2 linked regions of the Agarilytica rhodophyticola genome follow. The protein of the gene in region 1 binds, or shares a complex with, the protein of each later gene. Links are inferred from orthologs where the notes say so. Each region holds a gene or a part of one and is shown in the gene's direction. Other genes may lie near its edges.

What was found. The genes of interacting proteins can lie anywhere in the genome.
Region 2: the proteins of BVC89_RS18900 (region 1) and sdhA are in contact, whole or in part, in a crystal structure (PDB 6C12), measured with the Escherichia coli proteins. The link is inferred for Agarilytica rhodophyticola from one-to-one orthologs.

What each region holds. Positions count from the first base shown.
Region 1 is NZ_CP020038.1:4,530,457-4,535,979, reverse strand. What follows is about bases 1,234-4,146. They hold BVC89_RS18900 (FAD assembly factor SdhE), read left to right. Parts: upstream 1,234-2,520; coding sequence 2,521-2,772; downstream 2,773-4,146. Other genes in these bases: nadB (L-aspartate oxidase), read right to left, coding at 3,207-4,146; BVC89_RS29875 (protein YgfX), read left to right, coding at 2,741-3,184; ygfZ (CAF17-like 4Fe-4S cluster assembly/insertion protein YgfZ), read right to left, coding at 1,339-2,325; BVC89_RS18910 (HDOD domain-containing protein), read right to left, coding at 1,234-1,258. In the rest of the region: ung (uracil-DNA glycosylase), read left to right, coding at 1-350; more of BVC89_RS18910, read right to left, coding at 425-1,233; more of nadB, read right to left, coding at 4,147-4,832; RNA polymerase sigma factor RpoE, read left to right, coding at 5,271-5,523. UniProt on the Escherichia coli protein: An FAD assembly protein, which accelerates covalent attachment of the cofactor into other proteins.
Region 2 is NZ_CP020038.1:4,644,404-4,649,968, reverse strand. The notes cover bases 807-3,761. They hold sdhA (succinate dehydrogenase flavoprotein subunit), read left to right. Parts: upstream 807-1,376; coding sequence 1,377-3,146; downstream 3,147-3,761. Other genes in these bases: BVC89_RS19390 (succinate dehydrogenase iron-sulfur subunit), read left to right, coding at 3,191-3,761; sdhD (succinate dehydrogenase, hydrophobic membrane anchor protein), read left to right, coding at 1,005-1,373; sdhC (succinate dehydrogenase, cytochrome b556 subunit), read left to right, coding at 807-1,011. In the rest of the region: gltA (citrate synthase), read right to left, coding at 1-23; more of sdhC, read left to right, coding at 637-806; more of BVC89_RS19390, read left to right, coding at 3,762-3,895; BVC89_RS19385 (2-oxoglutarate dehydrogenase E1 component), read left to right, coding at 4,143-5,565. UniProt on the Escherichia coli protein: Two distinct, membrane-bound, FAD-containing enzymes are responsible for the catalysis of fumarate and succinate interconversion; the fumarate reductase is used in anaerobic growth, and the succinate dehydrogenase is used in aerobic growth.

The sequences.
Region 1 (5,523 bases):
GCCTACAGAGCTGGGCTCAGCAAGGGGTATTGTTGTTAAATGCCACCCTGACAGTGGAACAGGCTCGGGCGGGCTCTCATCAAGGGCGAGGTTGGGAACAATTTACTGATGCCATTGTTCATCAGTTAAATGATAAGAGTGATGGTGTCGTGTTTTTACTGTGGGGCAGCTATGCCCAGAAAAAAGGGAGTTTTATCGATACAACGCGTCATACCGTGTTTAAATCACCCCATCCTTCGCCTTTATCTGCGCACCGAGGCTTTTTAGGTAATGGTCATTTTGCAGCCACTAATGAGGTGCTGCGCTCTCAAGGTAAAACGGAAATAGACTGGTCTGTGCCAGACGTATAAATTCTGGTGAATGCAGTGATATTAATTTTCAGAGCCTATAAATAGGCTCTGAAGTGTTACCAGTAGAGAGGGTGTTATTGCAGCATGGCCATGGCGGCTTCCATCTCTTCGCTAAGATCTTCAGCTTCTGCCGATTCAATATCAGGATCTAAGCCTAAACGAACAAAGGCCAATACGTCATGGTGATCTATATGCTGTGTTTTGTCTGAGTCGGCATAGCTTTGCAGCATACCAACCGTGACTAAATCTGCGTAATCTGCCTTGGGTATATCGCGTGAGAAATCGAGATAATCTACAGGAATATTGCGTATCTCTTTAGGAAACTCCCAGGTGGTTAATATCTTGACGCCAATGGTGGGGTGAACTTGTTCAATAACACTATCGAGAGTCATACTGTCGTTCATTAAGGTATGGCTTTCTTCAGCAAAAGATAAGATGGGTAACACGCCGATTTGATGAACTAAACCGGCGAGAGCGGCTTGGTCGGGGCGAAGTTTTGTGTAGTGCTTGCATAACACATGGCAAATTCCTGCAATCTCGCTGGATTTTGACCATACTTCTCGCATACGTTGATCAATAATATCGGATGTGGCCTGGAACATTTGTTCCATAGCTAATCCTGTGGCTAAGTTGCTGGTGGTTTGCATACCCAAGCGAGACAGGGCCATATTTAAATCTTCAATTTCACGTGCGCCTCTAAACAGTGGGCTGTTGGCGACTTTTATTATTCGAGCGGTGAGAGCGGCATCGCTGCTGATAACTTCGTTGAGTTGCATAATACTGGCGTCCACATCCTCAGATACTTCACGCACTTTGAGGGCCATTTCAGGCATGGTGGGTAGAACTAACTTATCGGCATCGATAGCTGCAATAATCTGTCCTGCGACTTTTTCAGCGACCGAATTCATAGAGATGCTCCTGTATAAGCGAAAGACAAACGCCATAGCGCAGAGGCTACAGAGTTGTGCTGCGTTTATTCGCAGCTAACTTAACTTATAGCATATGGAAGCGCGGCCCATTGAATATTTACAAGAGAATTATTGATCATAATACAGGCGTTATCTTGACTGAGAACATCATCACATAACACGAGAATTTCATGATGTGATGGGCTGACACGGGCGCTATTGATGACTGTGCCACGTGCTTTGCCCAGAGCCTCAATGTTCACAGGGCTTTGATAAACCGCCGTGTTTGCTTCTGGTGAAACTGCTGTTTCTATAACAGCACGATACATATGTTTTTTTTGCTGGCCACGGTAATGTAGCCGCGCAATGATTTCTTGGCCGGTATAACATCCTTTTTTAAACGAGATGCCATCTATATACTGCAAGTTAATTTCTTGCGGAATTAACTTTTCTAGGGTCGCGGCCTCAACTTCTCCAATGCCTCTTTGAATGTTTTTTAATCGCCATAAATTGCTGTTCTGCTGTAATTCCAATGCGCCCAGCTGCTCAACTAATTGGCTTAGTTCGTTTGAAGGACACCAAAGTTCTATCTGATCATCGGCGTGATGCAACATAAAAATATTATTGTGCTCTACCACTTCTCCAGCTTTAGAGACCGGGAAAATATGAGTCGCTGTAGTAAGGGCTTGATCACCTACTAAGCCTAACAGCTGATAGCTTTCACTAACCTGTAATGTGGCTTTTGAGAACACGGCATATTTTTTTAATGCCTCCAACGCAAATTGGCTAATATCTGCTCGTACCCGCAGAGCGATTGTTTTCGTATTAAGGCGAGCTGCGACAAAATTTGAATTCATCCGTCCTTTGTGGCTGCAGTGGGCTCCTGGTATAAATATATTACGCTCCAAGAGGGCGAAATCGCAGGTGCATTGCCCTTGCAAGAAGGTTTCACTGTCCTCACCTTCAACTATAATTAGACGATAATCATCCAGAGGTGTTTGCCACGTTTGCTCTGGTTTTATTTGGTTTGAGTGTTGGTGAGAATCGAGTATTTTTTTCCACTGCATAATAAGAGATACAAATAATTTAGTGATAGAGCGACGAAGATATTATCTTCTATTGGTTAAAGACGTAAACATTACAATGCCATATAATCTTGCGGCAAGTTATACGTAAGCTTTGATGATATGGGTTTACCTTGTTTTTTATACAAGGGGTGTCATACAGACCCTTACTATTTTTAATCAATTTTCGGAGTGTTAATGGATCTTAAGCGTCTGCGGTGGGCTACTCGCCGAGGTATGTTGGAATTGGACTTAGTGCTTTTACCTTTTCTTGAGAACGTATTTCCCAGTTTGAGCGACGATCACAAAGTTTTGTTCGAAACCTTGCTTACTTGTGAGGATCAAGAGCTGTTTAATTGGTTTTTAAAAAAGGGTAATCCGGAAGACCCTGATATGAAGATAATAGTGGACATTATCCGTGCAAACACAGGCCTACAACCAGATAATTGATATTCCCCATCGTTGCTCGCGGATATTGTGTGGGCTATACGGCACTGTCATTTTGTTATTGGTGTTAGCTTTGTGCCTAATGCCACTTTCATTCCCTGCCCGCGCAGTGGTGCTAGCCCTAGGGCTGATTTCTGTTGCTGATATGGGGCGTCGTCTGAGAGTTTTGTTTGCGATTGAGAGAATCGTTATTCGCCACGGTAGGGTAGAACTGATGATGGGTAAAGTAAGAGTGTGCTGCCACTTGATTGGCAGCGCTGTTGTTACCCCTTACATAGTGGCCTGTAGTTTACGGAATCAACAAACCTTGTCTAAGTGGTCACTACCTATTCACCTAGTTTTATTGCCAGATTCAGTTTCATCAGAACATCATCGCCAATTGCGGGTGTTTTTTAATACGGGCAAAATACACTAGCGCAATGGAAAAGTAAGATACTTTAATCGCTATGTACGATGGTCTTTTGCGCTGCATGGTTCATCGGTACTAGCACCGTGTCTTGTGCAATATTGGCAGGCTTGGGGTAGTCCAGTGAATAGTGCAAACCCCTGCTTTCCTTACGTGCCACCGCAGAGCGAATGATAAGCTCCGCCACCATAGCCAAGTTTCTCAATTCTATTAAATCATTGCCAACTTTGTAGTTGGAGTAGTATTCGTTAATTTCCTTTTGAAGCAACTTGATGCGATGTGTGGCGCGCTCTAAACGCTTATGAGTGCGGACAATACCCACGTAGTCCCACATAAAACGTCTTAGCTCGTCCCAATTGTGAGAAATCACAACATCTTCGTCCGAGTCTGTGACTCTGGATTCATCCCACTCTGGTGGTTGTGTTGGCGGCGCAATACTATCAATGGAAGCTTTTATGGTATCAGCAGCAGATTTAGCATAGACAATACATTCCAGTAGGGAGTTACTGGCCATGCGATTAGCACCGTGCAGTCCAGTAAATGAAGCTTCCCCAATGGCGTAGAGATTTCTTAGATCTGTCTGGCCCTTAAGATTCACGGCCACACCGCCACAGGTATAGTGGGCCGCTGGCACCACAGGTATAGGTTCCTTGGTAATATCGATACCGTATTGCAGACATTGCTCTTTTACCGTGGGGAAATGATCATTGATAAATTCAGGGGGTTTATGGCTGATGTCTAGATGCACATAGTCACTGCCCACGCGTTTCATCTCATGATCGATTGCCCTTGCTACCACATCGCGAGGCGCCAACTCTGCGCGCTCGTGAAATTTGTGCATAAAAGCTTCGCCGTTAGGTAAGCGCAGCTTCGCACCTTCACCACGCAGTGCTTCGGTAATAAGGAAGGATTTCGCTTTGGGATGATAGAGACAAGTGGGGTGAAACTGGTTAAATTCCATATTAGCAACCCGGCAGCCGGCTCGCCACGCCATTGCAATACCATCTCCAGAAGCACCGTCGGGATTACTGGTATAGAGATAGACTTTACTTGCTCCCCCAGTGGCAAGCACTACGGCTTTGGCAGTGAAGACTTCTACTTGGTCTCTTGCGCGATTAAATACGTAGGCTCCAGCACAGCGCAGCCTTTTACCGTTTGGCTCTGGTTGGGTAATTAAGTCCAGGGCGACATGATGTTCAAAGAGGGAGAGGTCATCGGTATTACGTGCTCGATCCACTAGTGTGGAGTGCACTGCTCGTCCTGTGGCATCGGCACTGTGAATGATACGCCTATGACTGTGGCCACCTTCGCGGGTGAGGTGGTAATCATCAGAATCTTGATTTTTGGTAAAATCGACGCCAATATCGATCAGCCACTTAATTGCTTCTTTACTATTGCGAACCGTGAATTCAACGGTATCGCGGTGGCATAGGCCACCACCTGCCGCCAAGGTATCTTGCACATGAGAGTCTATCGTATCCTCATCGTCTAATACGGCGGCGATTCCACCCTGTGCATGCCAGGTCGATCCCTCGGTAATCTCACCCTTACTTAGCACGGCAACTTTAAACTGTTGCGCTATATTTAGAGCGAGTGTCAGTCCGGCAGCGCCACTGCCGATGATGAGGACGTCAAAATTGTAGGCGTTTTTTTTCACGGACAAGATAGTTATCTCTAATGGCTTTAGAATTGATGTTCTTCAAAAGACAGTCGTTTAATCGTTGATGTTATAATGATTTGCTTGTCATAAAATTTCAATAAAGTATACATGCTTTTGTATGATCTTAGCAGCAAGCTATTGATTTTTATAAAATTGCCTACACTATATGGAACGGCATAAGAGCTTGTACCCTGAAGCCATTTCATAACTGCTGGACTTGTCGATACGGCGTTAAAAATAACCTCAAAATGCTCATTTACTTCATGTAAACTGCGTTTTCTCGGTTATCTTTGCCCTGTCTCGCCTGCGTTTGCCAGCGATGAAACTGCTTCTAGGAACTTTTCAAAAGTGTATATATCTATTAGAGCTAAATCGTGCTTGCCCAAATGGTAAGACAAACGATTATTTTTTTATTTCTTTTTTGGGGACAACTGGATGACGGCGCAACCGGCGCAAGATACGGATCATGAGTTAGTTAAGCGAGTACAAAAAGGGGACAAACGTGCGTTTGATCTTTTGGTTCTCAAATATCAACACAAGATCATTTCTATTATTGGCCGCTATATTAAAGATTCGTCTGAAGTTTACGATGTGGCTCAAGAAGCTTTTATCAAAGCTTATCGGGCTATCGGTAATTTTCGCGGCGATAGTGCTTTTTATACGTGGATCTATCGCATTGCGATTAACA
Region 2 (5,565 bases), 110 kb from region 1 along the record:
AGTTGTGCTTTCTTATCAGCCATTAAGGACTCCTGTATGTGATAGATAAAAGATAATCTGTCGCTGTTAGCACACTCGAAATTGTGCACAAAGCAGCCAAATAATTAATTGTTAAGTCGCGCAACTATATAGTGCTATAAATTTATGTCAATGTGATCAAAGTCCAATTTCCCATGGCATTTTTGTCATACTGGGTCAAGTATCAGTATAGATAAAATTTATTTTTGTGGAGAAAATGGGCGCTTAAAGGCTTTTTCGAAAAGAAATTTAAATCTTCTTGAGTGAGGACTATTCAAGAAATGAATTATAACTATTCAAAAAATGAATTATAACTAGTGAACGTGATAACCGTTTTAAAACGTTGTTTTGTACAAATTATATGCTAATGTTACATAAGTTATTATGAATGTTTGTAATTTGTGTGGCGCATATCTATAATTCTGCGCGATCTTTTTGGGGCGTGTAAGCATAACCTTCCATGGGAAATGCGCTGCGAGATGCTGGCGCTAATAACTAATTAGCTGGTGCTAAAATGTCCAGTCTATGTACTTATATTAAACAGCACAGTATGTACTCGCCAAACCTTAGAAAAATCTTCCTGCCTATCAATCTTATGAATTAAGGTGTTGCAAAACTGTGAACGATAACCGACCTGTAAATCTCGATCTAAAAACAGTTAAATTCCCTATTACCGCGCTTGTCTCCATTACCCACCGAGTTTCAGGTGTGGTTTTGCTTATCGGTATATTAATACTGCTGTGGATGCTCGATATGAGTCTCAGCTCAGAGCAGAGTTTTAACGCTCTTAAAACTGCATTGCAGGCACCACTTTCTAAATTTATTGTGTGGGCTGTTTTAGCCGCTCTTGCGTATCACCTTGTAGCCGGAATACGTCATCTTATTATGGATATGGGCGTTGGTGAAACACTTGAAGGTGGAAAGCGTGGCGCGACCATTGTTGTCGTTGTTGCGATCGTGTTAATTATTCTTGCGGGGTTATGGGTATGGTAACAGCAGTTACGAGTCTGGGGCGAAGCGGCCTCTCAGATTGGCTTATTCAAAGATTTTCGGCAGTAGTACTCGCTGCTTATACAATATTTATTGTGGCATTTATTTTCTCTGTGCCAGAGATGACTTATGAACTTTGGACAGCTTTGTTTGCGCAGTTGTGGATGCGCGCATTTAGTTTGTTGGCGCTATTGTGTGTTGCTGCTCATGGCTGGATAGGTTTGTGGGGAGTATTAACCGATTATGTCACCAGTCGGATGATGGGTGGAAAAGCTTTATTCTTGCGCATGAGCGCTCTAACTATTTACGCAGTCATTACTCTTGCCTACTTGGTTTGGGGTATTGAAGTGCTCTGGGGGTTTTAATCGATGCCAAATATTCGAACCATGTCTTTTGACGCTATTGTTGTTGGCGGTGGCGGTGCGGGGATGCGCGCGGCACTTCAAATGGCTCAATCAGGTTTTAAAACGGCTGTTGTCACTAAAGTTTTTCCTACACGCTCACATACAGTCTCTGCCCAAGGAGGCATTACTTGTGCGATAGCCAGTGCTGACCCTAACGACGATTGGCGTTGGCATATGTACGACACGGTCAAAGGCTCTGATTATATTGGTGATCAGGATGCTATTGAGTATATGTGTTCAGTCGGCCCAGAAGCAGTATTCGAACTGGAACATATGGGCTTACCATTTTCGCGAACTGAGAACGGTCGTATTTATCAGCGTCCATTCGGTGGCCAATCAAAAGACTTTGGTCGCGGCGGTCAGGCAGCGCGAACTTGTGCAGCCGCAGATAGAACGGGTCACGCACTTTTGCACGCTCTTTATCAGGGTAATGTGAAAAACAATACGGTATTCCTTAACGAATGGTTCGCCGTTGATATTATCAAAAACCAAGACGGTGTGGTCTGTGGTGTCATTGCCATTAATATGGAAGATGGCGAAGTTGTTTTTATTAAATCTAAGGCAACAGTTTTTGCTACTGGTGGTGCTGGTCGTATCTACGCTTCTACCACTAACGCTCACATTAATACTGGTGACGGTATTGGGATGTCTTTGCGCGCAGGTTTTCCTGTACAAGATATTGAAATGTGGCAATTCCATCCCACTGGTATTCACGGTGCGGGGGTATTGGTGACAGAAGGGTGTCGCGGTGAAGGTGGCTACCTCATCAATAAAGATGGCGAGCGTTTTATGGAACGTTATGCGCCAAATGCAAAAGACCTTGCTGGCCGTGATGTTGTGGCCCGATCCATGGTGTTGGAGATTCTCGAGGGGCGCGGCTGTGGTGAAAATGGCGATCATGTTTTCTTAAAGCTCGATCACTTGGGTGCTGAAACGCTGAACCAACGTTTACCTGGTATTTTGGAACTATCTCGTACCTTTGCTCATGCTGACCCGGTAAAAGAACCTATTCCTGTAGTGCCTACTTGCCATTATATGATGGGAGGAATTCCAACCAACGTTGATGGGCAGGCACTGACTAATGTCAGCGGAGAAGATAAAGTTATCGAAGGTTTTTATGCCTGTGGTGAAGTTGCCTGTGTATCTGTGCACGGCGCCAATCGTCTCGGGGGTAATTCACTTCTCGATTTGGTTGTGTTTGGTCGCTCGTCGGGTATGTTTATCGAACGTGCTTTGCGTGAAGGTGTCGAATATCGTGACCCTTCTGAAAGTGATATCGAAGCCGGTATGGCACGTCTTAACAAGCTTAATGGCTCGTCACAAGGTGAAAATGCTTCAATGCTTCGTAAGGAGCTACAAAGCATTATGCAAAATCACTTCGGTGTTTTCCGTAAAGGTGAGTTCATGCAAGAAGGCATTAAAAAACTCGCTGATCTTAGAGAGCGCATGGAAAATATTCATTTGTCTGACAAGAGCAGCGCATTTAATACTGCACGTATCGAAGCCTTGGAAGTACAAAACTTATTTGAGGTGGCTGAAGCTACTGCAATTGCTGCCGAAGAAAGAAAAGAATCTCGAGGCGCTCATGCACGTGATGATTTCCAAGAGCGTGATGATGAAAACTGGCTGTGTCACTCCATGTATTACCCTGAAGATAAATCCGTTGGTAAGAGGGACGTGAATTTCACACCTAAGACCGTTGATACCTTCGAACCTAAAATTCGTACTTATTAGTGTGAATTTAACCTAGTATCGCGGAAACTATTTGGATAAAAGATATGTTGAAAGTTGAAATTTATCGCTATAACCCTGAAACAGACAAAAAGCCATACATGAAGAGCTATGACGTTGATACTCAAGGTAGAGACCTCATGGTGCTAGATGTGCTGGAGATGATTAAAGAACAGGATTCTACCATCGTCTATCGACGTTCTTGTCGTGAAGGTGTATGTGGTTCCGATGGGATGAACATTTCAGGCAAGAACGGTTTGGCATGCATCAAGCCTTTGTCTGAGTGCGTCAAAAATAACAAGTTAGTGTTACGTCCACTGCCGGGCCTGCCTGTCATTAGAGATCTAATTGTCGATTTATCTCAGTTTTATGCGCAGTATAGAAAAATAGAACCCTTCTTGCAGAACGATACGCCGACGCCTGCTATTGAACGATTGCAGTCCCCGGAGCAGCGTGAAAAGCTCGATGGTTTGTACGAGTGTATTTTATGCGCGTGTTGTTCCACGAGCTGTCCTTCTTTCTGGTGGAATCCCGATAAATTTATCGGCCCTGCTGGTTTGCTGCAAGCTTATCGCTTTTTAGCTGATAGTCGTGACACTGCTACAGAAGAACGCTTGGCGAATCTAGATGATCCGTTCAGTGTCTTTCGCTGTCATGGTATTCAAAACTGTGTTGACGTTTGCCCTAAAGGCTTAAATCCAACAAAAGCAATAGGGCATATCAGAAGCATGTTATTGCATCGTGGTACTTAAACACGAATTGTTTCTGGTACAGTTGTTAGCCCTTACTCGAGATCAGTTTCAGAGCAATAAGTATTTACTGTAACATCCTCTATTGTTCACAGGTGGCGTTTTTTGCGCCACCCTAAATAATAAATATCCTGCTAATCCTATTCCCCTGATATGATTGTAGGTAAATATAATTTTCAATTTCGGCAATAAATGAAATGTCGAATAGAGACAACAAAACTTAATGTGTTGTCTATTTACGGTGAGTAAAATGCAAGAAAGTTTGATGGAATTGTTATGGAGCACCTCCCACATCTCTGGTGGAAATGCAGTTTATGTAGAAGAGATGTACGAACTTTATTTGAATGATCCTAATTCTGTGTCTCAAGATTGGCGTGACTATTTTGATAAGCTGCCAAGGGTTAATGGCGCAGTTGGCAACGATGTACCACACTCAGAAATTATTGAATATTTTGAATTGCTTGGCCGTAATCGCGCTCGTCCTATGGTGGCTCCGGGTGAGGGTAGTGCCAACGTTGCTCATGAACGCAAGCAAGTGGAAGTGGTGCAATTGACCAATGCTTATCGCTTGAGCGGTCATCAAAAGGCATCCCTCGATCCATTGGGTATTTTAGAAATTAAAGATTCCCCCGATCTTGATCTCGGCTTTCACAATCTCAATACACTGGATTTAGATTCAGTTTTTCAAACGGGTGATTTATCTTTTGGTTATCGTGAAGGCTTGCTGAAAGACATTATTGCAGATCTTGAGAAAACCTACTGCGGCACTGTTGGCGCGGAGGTCATGCATATAACAAATTATGACGAGCGCCGTTGGTTACTGAATCGACTTGAGAGCACGCGTTCGCAACCTCAGTTTGATAAAGAAACGAAAATTAGCTTACTGAAGAGGCTCACTGCTGCTGAAGGCCTTGAGCGTCATCTTGACAGCAAATATCCCGGTACTAAGCGATTCGGTCTAGAAGGGGGTGAAAGTTTAATTCCTCTGCTCGACACTCTCATTCGTAAAGTGGGCGATTACGGCGCTAAAGAAATGGTATTAGGTATGGCTCACCGAGGCCGCTTAAATACTTTAGTGAATATTCTAGGTAAAAACCCCGCTGAATTATTTGAAGAATTTGAAGGTAAGAGGTTGGTGGATACCTCAGGTGATGTTAAGTATCACCAGGGCTTTTCTTCCAATGTGATGACTCCTGGTGGTGAAATGCACTTGGCATTGGCCTTTAATCCCTCTCATTTGGAAATCGTATCTCCTGTAGTTGAAGGTTCGGTGCGCGCTCGTCAAGATCGTCGTCAAGACGATAAAGGAGAAAAAGTCGTCCCAGTTGTGATTCACGGAGATGCCGCGTTTGCTGGTCAAGGAGTGGTGCTAGAAACATTCCAGATGTCACAAACTCGCGCATATAAAACTGGTGGTACCGTTCATATTGTTATCAATAACCAAGTGGGCTTTACCACTAGCAATAAGGAAGATGCTCGTTCTACGGACTATTGTACCGACGTTGCGAAAATGATCGAAACCCCCATTTTCCATGTCAATGGTGATGATCCTGAAGCGGTGGCTTATGTTGCTGCCCTTGCCATTGACTATCGCCATGAGTTCAACAAAGATGTAGTGATTGACTTAGTGTGCTATCGCCGCCGAGGCCACAATGAGACAGATGAGCCATCTG